DNA from 2 places in the Dongia soli genome. Region 1 is predicted to be linked to the other one. Evidence: riboswitches for the same ligand, from Rfam matches in the RefSeq annotation. Region 1 holds a riboswitch; the other holds the start of a gene.
The links. Region 1 has a riboswitch for S-adenosylmethionine ahead of SMD27_RS22840 (homoserine O-succinyltransferase). Riboswitches for the same ligand answer to the same signal wherever they lie in the genome.

Region 2: it holds a riboswitch for S-adenosylmethionine, as region 1 does, so the genes downstream of both, metZ (O-succinylhomoserine sulfhydrylase) here and SMD27_RS22840 (homoserine O-succinyltransferase) in region 1, are expected to answer to the same signal.

What each region holds. Positions count from the first base shown of each region.
Region 1 is NZ_JAXCLW010000012.1:57,881-63,664, forward strand. It holds gene SMD27_RS22825 (aspartate aminotransferase family protein) at 85-1,461, opposite strand; gene betI (transcriptional regulator BetI) at 1,700-2,752, shown strand; gene SMD27_RS22835 (proline iminopeptidase-family hydrolase) at 2,742-3,638, shown strand; SAM riboswitch at 3,767-3,844, shown strand; gene SMD27_RS22840 (homoserine O-succinyltransferase) at 3,876-4,814, shown strand; gene SMD27_RS22845 (VOC family protein) at 5,228-5,784, shown strand, end outside.
Region 2 is NZ_JAXCLW010000001.1:12,571-18,354, forward strand. It holds gene SMD27_RS00075 (protein meaA) at 1-489, opposite strand, end outside; partial or broken gene SMD27_RS00080 (GFA family protein) at 691-1,038, opposite strand; gene metZ (O-succinylhomoserine sulfhydrylase) at 1,104-2,300, opposite strand; SAM riboswitch at 2,377-2,451, opposite strand; gene SMD27_RS00090 (hypothetical protein) at 2,727-3,296, shown strand; gene SMD27_RS00095 (response regulator transcription factor) at 3,289-4,020, shown strand; gene SMD27_RS00100 (sensor histidine kinase) at 4,013-5,539, shown strand.

The DNA.
Region 1 (5,784 bases):
CAGTGCCGAGGCAATAGAAAACCGGCGCCAGGTCTCCCGGGCGCCGGTTCAGTTGCTCGCCGGAAGCGAGAGGATGCTGTTCGCTTAGCCGCTGATGCCGGGCATCAGCTTCTTTTCGCCCGTGTCACGGCCCTTGGAGAGTTCGTCCAGGGTCAGATCGACGGCTTCTTCGAACTTGCTCAGCGTCTCTTCCAGGCACTTCTGGTCGTGGGCGGCGGAGATGAACCACGGCTCGCGGCTATCCGGTTCGCACATGACACCCATATCGATCAGGTAACCCGCCATCGTGTCATAGAAGGTGTAATCGCTGAGCTTCCAGTTGCGATAGGTGGTCGGGGCTTCGGCGCTGAAGAACAGGCCAGACATGCTGTAATGGCCGGTGAAGCTGTGGGGAATGCCGCGCTTCGACAGCACCTTGCCCATGCCTTCCTGCATCGCCTTGCCATAGGCAGCGGTGCGTGCCAGCGCATCGGTGTTCTTCATGATGGTGAGCGTCGCTTCGGCCGCGGCGAGGCTCATCGCCTGGGCGGTATAGGTGCCGCCATGGGCAACGCCCTTGCCGTACTTGCGCATGATCTCTTCCTTGCCGCCGATCGCCGAGATCGGATAGCCGTTGGCAACGGCCTTGGCGACGGTGAAGATATCGGCCTCAATGCCATAAAGCTCCTGGGCGCCGCCCTTGCCGACGCGGAAGCCGGTCTTCACTTCATCGACGATCATCAAGACGCCGTATTTCGTGCAGAGCTCACGCACCGCCTTGATGAATTCCGGCTTCGAGGGGATGCCGCAGCAATTGCCGAGGATCGGCTCGATCAGCACCGCCGCAATGGTGTCGTGATTCTTCTTCAGCACCTCTTCCAGGCGGTTGGCGTCGTTATAGGGCACCTGCCAGAAGAGCTGGCGGACGAGCTGGGGAATGCCTTGGCCATAGCTGATGATCTTGGGATCCTTGCTCTGATCCTTCATGTCGTCGGGATCGGCCGTCCACATGGTGGCGTCGAACAGGCCGTGATAGGAGCCTTCGAAGGTGACGTAATTGTCCTTGCCGGTATAACCGCGGGCGAGGCGGAGCGCCGCCATCACCGCTTCGGTGCCGGAATTGGAGAAGCGCACCAGTTCGGCCGCCGGCATCATCTCCTTAATGAGCTTGGCGACGGTGACTTCCTTCTCGGTCCCCAGCGCATAGACAGTGCCGACCGGCTGGGCTTCGCGCGCGGCGGCATCGACATCCGGATGGCAATGGCCGAGGATCGCTGGGCCATAACCCAGGCGGTAATCGATATATTCGTTGCCATCAATGTCCCAGAGGCGGGCACCCTTGCCGTGCTTCACGAACACGGTCTGCTCGTCGCCCCAATAGCGGAAGTTCGAGCTGACGCCGAGCGGCATATGTTTCAGCGCTTCTTTATAGTGCGCCTGCGACTTGGCGAGGTTGCGTCTCTGGGTTTTGATCGAAGTCATAATGAAAAGCTCCCGTAGGTCATCCCTAGTTTGCGTCGAAATTTGCGCGGTTGCTGTCGCTGGGGAAGCAACCATATTAAATAACGATATAGAAATCCTAGGTGAGCGGCCGGAATTTGTCTACTGCATTAAATGATCATTTAATTTCGCAAGCGCAGCAAAGCGAAATTCTTCAATGTTTTACCCTGCGAATCCTGATAGGTTACGCGACGCCAAAAGGGGCCTTATGAGGGGTAAAATGGCGAAGCCTGAAGCATCCAAAGAGGTGCGCCGCAAGCAATTGATCGATGCGACCATCCGCGCCATCGGCCGGTTCGGCTATGCCAATGCGACCCTGACACAGGTGGCGAGCGAGGCGGGTTTATCGCCCGGCATCGTCAATTTCTACTTTAAATCCAAGGAGCAATTGCTGGTCGCGACCTTGGAACAGATCGCCGATGAATATTCCACGCTGTGGCAATCGGCGATCAACAAGGGCAAAGTCTCGCCGGCGGCGGGACTCGATGCGATGATCGAGGCCGACTTCCATCCCTCGGTCTGCAATTTCGAAAAAGTCTCGATCTGGTACGCCTTCTGGGCCGAGGCGCGCAGCAATTCCGCTTACCACGAAGTGGTCTCGCGGCTGGAAGGCGATTATCTGCAGCAGACCGAAACCCTCTGCAACCGCATCATTGCCGAAGGCGGCTATCAGGAGATCGAGGGGCGGGAGATCGCCGTCGGCCTGAATGCCATGATCGACGGCCTTTGGTTCGACTGCCTGATCGATCCCAAAGCCTTCAACCGCTCGGAAGCGAAGCGGGTCTGCCGAATCTATCTCGCCTCGGTCTTTCCCGCTCATTTCGCTGGCGGCCGACCGTCGGAAGGCGGGCCCCGGCGCAAGCTGGAGGGGCAGAACGATGGTGTTTTCGGCAATGTGAGCCCGGCCATCGATCCCGATATACAGGGCCGCGACGCCCATCGGGCGCGGCTGGCGGTCGCCTTGCGCAAGCGCCTGGAACCGGTCGGCAAGCTGAAGCGCGAGGCTCTTGCCGCAGCTGTCGGCGTTTCGGTGAAGACTCTGGAAAGCTGGCTGGAAGGGCGGGGCGAGCCGAGTTCCTGGCAGATGGGGCGTCTCATCCCGGCGACCGATGCCCAGCTCTGGTTCGAAGTCTACGGTCTCATTCACGAGGAAGCCCAGCGCCTGTTCGAAGCGCGCCTGGCCCAGCAACAGGAACAGGCTCTGCGCGACCGCGCTGCATTGGATGCGTTGCGCGCCGGCAAGGCGATACGAGGCGAGCATAATGACAACTGATCATCCGGCACCCGCTTATCCTGCCCCCCAAACCAGCGGCTGGATCGATGTGCCCGGTGGGCGCGTCTGGTATCGCAGCAATGGCGATTCGCATCCGGGGCGGGCGCCGCTTCTGGTGCTTCATGGCGGGCCGGGGATGCAGCATGACTATCTGCTGCCCTTGACCGCTTTGGCCGATACGCGGCGGGTCATCTTCTATGATCAGCTCGATTGCGGCCGTTCCGACCGCACCAAGGATCCGCGTAACTGGACAGTGGAACGCTATCTCTCGGAAATCGACGCCATCCGTGAGGATATCGGCCTGACGGAGTTGCATCTCTACGGCAATTCCTGGGGCGGCAGCCTGGCGGCGGAATATGCCGCGCAGCGCCCCGCCGGCTTGAAAAGCGTCACCCTCGCCGGGCCGCTGATCAATACCGATCGCTGGATTGCCGACAATGCCGCCTATTGCCGTGCGCTACCGGAACCGCATGCCTCGCTCCTGCTGGGTGAGGCCGCACTCGATGATCCCGCTTATCAGGCGGCGGTCGATTTCTTCTACCGCCGCCATCTCTGCCGCCTCGATCCCTGGCCGGAGATCGTCACCACGACGATGAATAACGGCAATATGAATGTCTATCAGACCATGTGGGGCCCGGCGGAATTCACCTCGACCGGCAGCCTGCGGCAGTTCGACGTGACGCCGCGCCTGCCCGATATCGCCGCGCCCACCTTGTTCATCTGCGGCGAATATGACGAGGCGACCCCCGCCGCCTGCCGCGATTTCGCCAAGCTGGTGCCGGGTGCCCAGGTCGCTGTAATCGCCGATGCCTCCCACCTCGCTCCGGTCGAACAGCCGGAAGCCTATCTGGCCCGATTGCGGGCTTTTCTCGATCCGCTGGGGTAAGGCTGCCTGCTGCCTCCCCGCTAGGAGGCCGGGTTTTAGAGGGCCCAGTCCAGTGCCGGATGCAAGCCTGCCCCCGGAGAACCGCGGGCCCGCCCCCTAGACGGCGGGGATGGGATTCGCTATAGAAAGAGCCAGTTCGTGGTGATTTGGCCGGCCGGCTTGCAGCCACGTTAAAAAAATCGCTAAAGGGCCGCGTGCGGACCAGAGGCGATATATTTTTCGTTTTTGGTGACCGTTATGCCGATCAAGATTCCTGACAAGCTCCCTGCATTCAACGCCCTGGTGAACGAGGGCGTGCGCGTCATGACCGAGGCGGTGGCGATCCGCCAGGACATCCGCCCGCTGCAGATCGGGCTCCTCAATCTGATGCCGAACAAGATCAAGACCGAGCTGCAGATGGCGCGCCTGCTCGGTGCGACGCCGCTCCAGGTCGAGCTGTCGCTGATCCGCATCGGCAATCACAAATCGAAGAATACGGCGGAAGATCACCTGCTCACCTTCTACCAGTCCTGGGAGACGGCGCGGCACCGCAAGTTCGACGGATTCATCATCACTGGCGCCCCGGTCGAGACGATCCCCTATGAGGACGTCACCTATTGGCGCGAATTGCAGGATATCTTCGATTGGACACGCACCCATGTGCATTCGACGGTGAATGTCTGCTGGGGGGCGATGGCCGCGCTCTATCATTTCCACGGCCTGCCGAAACATCAGCTCAGCGAGAAGGCCTTCGGCATCTTCCGCCAGAAGGTCGTGAAGCCGTCCTCGGCCTATCTCAACGGCTTCTCCGACGATTTCGCCGTGCCGGTCTCGCGCTGGGCCAAGATCGCGGTGGAGGATGTCGCCGGCTGTTGCGACCTCAACCTGCTGACCTATTGCGAGGAGCAGGGTGCCTCGATCATCGAGGATGCCAAGGACCGGCGCCTCTATATCCTCGATCATCTTGAATACGATTCGACCTCGCTGTCGGACGAATATTTCCGCGATCTCAAGGCCAATGTGCCGATCAAGCTGCCGCTCAACTATTTCCCGAATGACGATGCGTCTCAGCCGCCGCGCAATCTCTGGCGGTCGCATGCGCATCTCCTGATCGCCAACTGGATCAACGAGATCTACCAGACGACACCTTTCGATATCGCTGAAATCGGCCAGGCGGCGCTTAAGCAGACGGCCTGAAGGCCGGCCTGTCGACGACGCTCATTGCACGACCTTGGCGGCAACAAGGTTGCCCGCCTCACGTGACGGCGTAGCGGCCTCTGCCGTGGACCCTCGCATCAAGTCCGTGGGTGACAGCAAGTGTGCATGATCCGTGTGCAATGACCGGAAGCACAACCATTCCCCTTGGCACAATGCCGACATCCGGCCAGGTTGTCACACTCGGGCTTGACCCGAGGGCCCATCGTTGCAACTGAAGAACGCTACTTTGCGGCGGCTGGCCGAGGAGCTGGCGTGCATTCGTGATGGCCAGGGCTTCGCAAGGCTGCTTTTGAAGCAAGCCAATCCACGGCCTGTATGGTAGATTTACCGAAGCTCCGGCTTCGGCCTGATCGCCGTCACTCTTAAGGCATTCCAAACCTAAGGAGTTCGACATGAGCAGTACATCGCTGCGCGAAGAAACTGCAAACGGGACCAGAGCGCGAACGCTCGACACAAAACTCGAAGTCGTTGTCATCCCGGTTTCTGACGTTGACCGCGCGAAGGCGTTCTATGCGAGCCTCGGTTGGAGGCTCGATGCCGATTTCGCCGGCGGCGACAGTTTCCGTGTGATCCAGTTCACGCCGCCTGGCTCCGGCGGCTCGGTCATCTTCGGCAAAAATGTCACCGCGGCGGCACCGGGCTCGGCCCAGGGCCTGTATCTGATCGTCTCCGATATAGCGGCCGCCCGTGACGACCTGCTTGGCCGCGGCGTCGCAATCAGCGAGGTGTTCCATGACGGCGGCGACGTGCATGACGGCGCGGACGAGCCTTATCTATTTGGCCGGCTTCGGGTCGGCGGTCCGAATCCCGAGCGTCGCAGCTATCGCTCATTCGCCTCGTTCCGCGATCCCGATGGCAATGGCTGGCTGCTTCAGGAGGTCACCGCGCGATTGCCCGGACGCATCGAGGGGGATGACACGATATTCACGTCGCCGGCCGAGCTTGCCGC
Region 2 (5,784 bases), on a different contig from region 1:
GAAGCTGATAACATCGGTGATCAGCTTCAGGCTCGGCTGCGGCGGGAAGATATAGGTGCCCCGCGACAGGTACTCCTTGATGATGTCATTCTGCACCGTGCCTTGCAGCACCGAGCGCGAAACACCCTGGCGCTCGGCCGCTGCCACATAAAGCGCAAGCAGCCAGGGCGCCGTGGCATTGATCGTCATCGATGTATTCATCTGATCGAGCGGCAAGCCATCCATCAGCGCCAGCATGTCGCCGAGATGGCTGACCGGCACGCCGACCTTGCCCACCTCGCCTTTGGCCAAGGGATGATCGGCGTCATAGCCGGTCTGAGTCGGCAAATCGAAGGCAACGCTGAGACCAGTCTGGCCGCGCATGAGGTTGGTGCGATAGAGCTGGTTAGAGGCCCGCGCTGAGGAATGACCGGAATAGGTCCGGAATAGCCAGGGCTGATCCCGCTTGGATCTCTGGTTTTTTGCCCGTTCGTCGGCCGGTTTCTTCATGTCTGTTCTCCCCATCCTCATGCTGCACCGCAATATAGCGGGGGAAGAAAGGTGACGGCAAGACAGCGCGGCTGCCTGAATAACGCGGAAACGACATCCGGCTCTTATCCGGCGGTCAGTCGGCGTCGTAAGGCGGATCTTCCGGCCAGCGCGGCAGGTGATGGACAAAGCGAGCCAAGAAACTTGCTTCGATGCCCAGCCATGACTACTTGGCGCCAGAGCATTCGCATCGTCCAGAGTACCCAACATCACGCCGACAGAGCGCTGCTCGTCATCGGTCATATAAATCGGTGTACCGCAGTCTCGGCAAAAATGCCTAGAGGCTATGCCGGATGACTTGAAGGTGGCGGCGCGGCCCTTGGTGATCTCAAACTGATCGACCGGCACCTGGGCCCAAGCCGAGACCGGCGCGCCGCTCCAGCGGCGGCACATATCGCAGTGACAATAATCGGTGGTCGCGTGGTCAGGTGTGAGGCGATAGCGAATGGCACCACAGAGACAACCGCCTTCGAGAATTTTATCGGCGTGATCCCTATCGGCCGGCGCCATCTACCTTCCCTTTCCGGTACCAGGCGCCAGCCGACATTATAGCCTGCTGCTTGCGCAGCTTCGCGTTAAGCGGCCTTCAGCGCCTCGAGCAGATCATCGAGCAGATCATCGACATCCTCAAGTCCGATCGAAAGACGGATCATGCCCTCGTCGATACCCTGCTTCGCCCGTTGCTCCACCGTCAGCCGCTGATGCGTGGTGGTCGCCGGATGGGTCGCCAGAGACTTCGAATCACCGAGATTGTTGGAGATCAGCACCAGCTTCAGCGCATTCAGGAAACGGAAGGCGGACGCCTTGCCGCCGGCCAAGTCGAAACCGACCATCGTACCGCCCGCCGCCATCTGCCGGCGTGCCAATTCCGCCTGGGGATGGCTGTCCAGCGTAGGATAATGAACCTGCTTCAGCTTGCTGTGTCCCTGCAGCTTCTGCGCGATCTTGAGGGCATTGGCGCTTTGCTTTTGCACCCGAAGTTCCAGCGTCTCCAGACCCTTCAACAGGATCCAGGCATTCATCGGCGAAAGCGATGGGCCGGTATGGCGGAGGAACGGCTGCAAGGTTTCTTCGATGAACTTGCGGCTGCCGAGGATGACACCACCCAGCGACCGGCCCTGGCCGTCGATATGCTTGGTCGCCGAATAGACCACGACGTCCGCGCCTTGCTTCAGCGGCTGCTGCAGCAGTGGCGTCGCGAAGACATTGTCGACCACCACACAGGCGCCGGCTTTATGGGCGAGTTCGGCCACCGCGGGCACATCGACCAGACGCAGACCGGGATTTGACGGCGTCTCGAGGAACACTGCCTTGGTCGGCTTGGAGAGGGCATCGCGCCATTGATTGAGATCCCGCCCGTCGACAAAGGCTGTCTCCACGCCCCATTTGGGCAGGATTTCCCCGACGATATACTGACAGGAACCAAATAGCGCATCGGAGGCGACCACCCGGTCACCCGCCTTCACTTGGCATGCCAGCGCAGCGAATACCGCCGCCATCCCGCTGGCCGTCGCCCGCGCCATTTCAGCACCTTCGAGCAGCGCCATGCGCTCTTCGAACATCGAGACGGTGGGATTCCCGAAACGGGAATAGACGAAACGCGGCTGGCTGTTGTCGAACGCCGCTTCGGCCTCCTCGGCGGTTTCATAGACATAGCCGGACGTCATGAAAATGGCTTCGGATGTTTCTTTATATTGCGACCGCAACTGGCCGCCATGCACCAGGCGGGTTGCCGGGCGCCAATTTGGCTGGATGTCTCGCTTGACCGTCATTCTCGCTTCTCCCGCCGGGCATCGATTCGCCCGGGCACTAACTGGGCACAAAAAAACCTCGACCGGACAGGTCGAGGTGATATGCCTCTTGACCTTTTAGCTGCTTGTTTAACGTGGCCGCAATCCGGTTCAAATCACCACGAACGGAGGGAAGTATTCATGCAGCAGGACGATTGTCAACAGGCGCCGGCAAGATCGGCTGTATCACCGTTGCGTGACCCGGCCGCTATGCGTCGATATCCCCTTGTGAAGCGCAAAGTATTGTGCAGCATCTCCCGTGGGTATCCACTTCAGGTTGTCCTGGATCAGGCAATTGTGGATTTCGGTTACACAAGAAGGTTAAAAATGCCGTCCATTGCCGTTCCTCGGTAGTTAAGCAAGAATACGGACATGCAAGATCCGACACCACCCTCGATATCCCGCCCCTTGAGCCGATCAGATGCGCGGTCGGCCTGGCTTCGTCGCTGCCGGCTGGTGAGCCATAGTCTCGTGCTTTTGTCGCTGGCCGGTTGCGACAGTTCTGTTTTTCCGTGGCTGCCGGTGGAGCCGATGCCGGCCCAACAGGCGTCGAAAGCCGGGGAGCCCAGCGTCACCCGGGGCAAACCTGCTTCCAGCCCCTCGACGACCCGAACCAAGGCGACCAAGCCAAAAGCAAAAAAACAGACCACGTCCAATCCGGCAGCAGCGGCACCGAGCGAACCAGCAACACCTGAACCGACGGAAGAGGCACCCCCGCCCCCGGCAGCCGGCCAGCCCAATGACATGATCGGCCAGAACGAGGCCGGCATCCGGTCGCTGGTGGGCGATCCCGCGACCACCCGGAACGAGGGATCGACCACGGTCTGGTCTTACCGGAAAGAGGGATGTGCCTTGGACCTTTTTCTATTCTACGACGTTAAGACGGGTGAACGTCGGGTCCTGACCTATGAAATAAAACCGGAATCGACGGACAACAACGCTATACAGGTTTGTTACGACAAGTTCCGCAATGTCTAAAGCCGCGCCCCCAATCATTGTCGTTGTCGATGATGACGATCTTTTTCGTCCCTTGCTGGTCGGCAATCTGCGCGAAGCCGAATATGAGGTCAGCGATTTTCCGGCACCGGATGCCCTGCTTCAGCACCTGAAGCAAAATGTCATTGAGGCCGATCTATTTATCCTGGACTGGAAGATGCCGGGCATGACCGGTTTCGAGTTGCTGAAGGAACTACGAGACTTGGGCATCGCCACGCCGGCTTTGTTCCTGACTTCCCTCGACGACGTGCTTTATGAAGAATCCGCCTTGCGCGAAGGTGCTGCGGATTTCGTCGGCAAGACCCGCAGCTTCGCGATTTTGCGTCACCGCATTGAACGGATCCTCGGCGCGCTGCCCGCCAATCCTTCGACCAGCCCGGCAGCGCCAGCCAATATCGGTGCCCTGACCCTGGACAGCGCACAGCATCGCGTTACGTGGCGCGACAAAGTCGTCGAGTTGACCCTGGGCGAATTTCGGGCCGTGGAACTGCTGGCCACATCCGGGCGCGATGTTAGCTATCGTGAAATCTACGACACCATGCGGGGGGAAAATTTCATCGCCGGGGCCGGGCCGGAAGGCTACCGTGCCAATGTTCGCGCCCTGGTGAAACGGATCCGACAGAAATTCACCGAAGCGGATAGCGGTTTCACCGCCATCGAGAATTACCCCGGTTACGGCTATCGGTGGAAGTCGGGCAATGCATAGAGTTTTGCGGCTTTTTGGGGGATCGCTCACCGCAAAGCTTCTGCTGCTGGCCATTGTCTTTCTGGTTGTGCCGGCGATCCTCTATGGCCGGTTCGAAAACGCGGATCGCGAACGCCAGGAATTGCTGCTGCGAAATCTGCAGATCCAGGGCCGGCTGGTCGCGCAAAGCCTGGAAACCGGGTTGCGGTCTTTGGGTCCCAAAGCTGTGGTCGAGGCCGCGAAGGTGGTCGATGAACTGGGCCGCGGCGAATTGCGCATCAAATTGCTGCTGCGCCCGACCGGCCAAGGCGACAGCTTCTATTATGTCGCCTCCAGTCCGCATGTCGATGCTGGCTATTTAAAGGCCGAGCAGCAGAGCCTTACCGATACCGGCGTTCTCTCCCATGTCGAACAGAGCTGCGGGGGAAATCAGCCACTTTCCACCCAGTTCACCACCCCATCGGGTCAGATCGAGCTGCTCACCTCGATCACGCCCTTCTATACCGATCTCGGTTGCTGGGCCGTCATCACCGCTTACGCCCAGAGCGATCTCGCCGGCGCCTCGTTGACACAACCTTTCGCCCAGACGCCGGCTGTCCGTTTGGCCGCTTTGTTTTATGGCCTGATCGCCGTTCTGTTCCTGATCCTCGGCGGCACCATGTGGTTGAGCTTGCGGCGCTTTGCCGATCTCGCCCGGCAGATTCGCCGCGGCCGCACGCCGGTCGGCCGATCCTTCGCAGAAGCCTCGCCCGTGCCCGAACTGGCATCCGTGGCTGGCGAGTTCGATCGGCTGGTCGCCACCCTCCACGCCTCGGCCCGCAGCATCCGGGATGCCGCGGAGGAGAATGCCCATGCCTTCAAGGCGCCGCTGGCGGCAATCGCCCAATCCCTCGAGCCGCTCCGACGGCTGACCGAGAATGAGCCGCGCGGTCAACATGCCGTGCAGGTTATCGACCGGGCGATTACCCGGCTGGACGGCCTGGTCGCCGCCGCCCGCCGGGTGGACGAGACCATCGCCGAACTGATGAATGCACCGCGTCAGGCGGTCGATCTCAGTGCTCTGCTGCAAAACATGACGCGCGGCTTCAACGATTCGCAAGGAACCCTCCCGGCCCATCAACGCGTGCGTGTCGAAGTGACCGCGAGCCAGCGCGTGCGGGTCGCCGGGACGGAAGAAGCAATCGAAACAGTTGTCGAAAACCTGTTGGATAACGCCATCAGCTTTTCCCCCGCCGGTGCAACAGTGCGGGTACAGTTGCAATCCAAAGGCGGTGTCGCCCGCATGACCATTGAAGATCAGGGTCCCGGCGTTGCGCAGGAAGACCTGGAACGTATCTTCGAACGGCATTTTTCCCATCGCAGCGAAAGCCCCGCCTTCGTCAACGGCGAGGTTCTGGGTTCCGACACGCATTTCGGTATCGGCTTGGCGATTGTTCGACGCAATGTCGAGCTGATGGACGGCTCCGTCATCGCCGAGAACCGCGCCGAGGGCGGCCTGAAGGTAACGGTACGGCTTCCTGTCGCGGCGCCAACCAGCTGACCGCAATCCTTGTGACGAGAACGCTTTCTTATTTCGCCAGTTACGTCACAGCTTTGTCACAGTTTTGATGCAAGCCTAACGGCGCCCTCCCCTCCTAGCTTAGAGCGAGACAGTTAGCTGCATCCTCGCGTATGCGAGCTAAGCGGCTTTCAGTCGTTAAATTTAGCGATCGCAACCACTACAGAGGAGCTAGATCGTTTCACCAGCGCCACGGACTTCGCCGTCGAGCCCCCAACATGACCGAA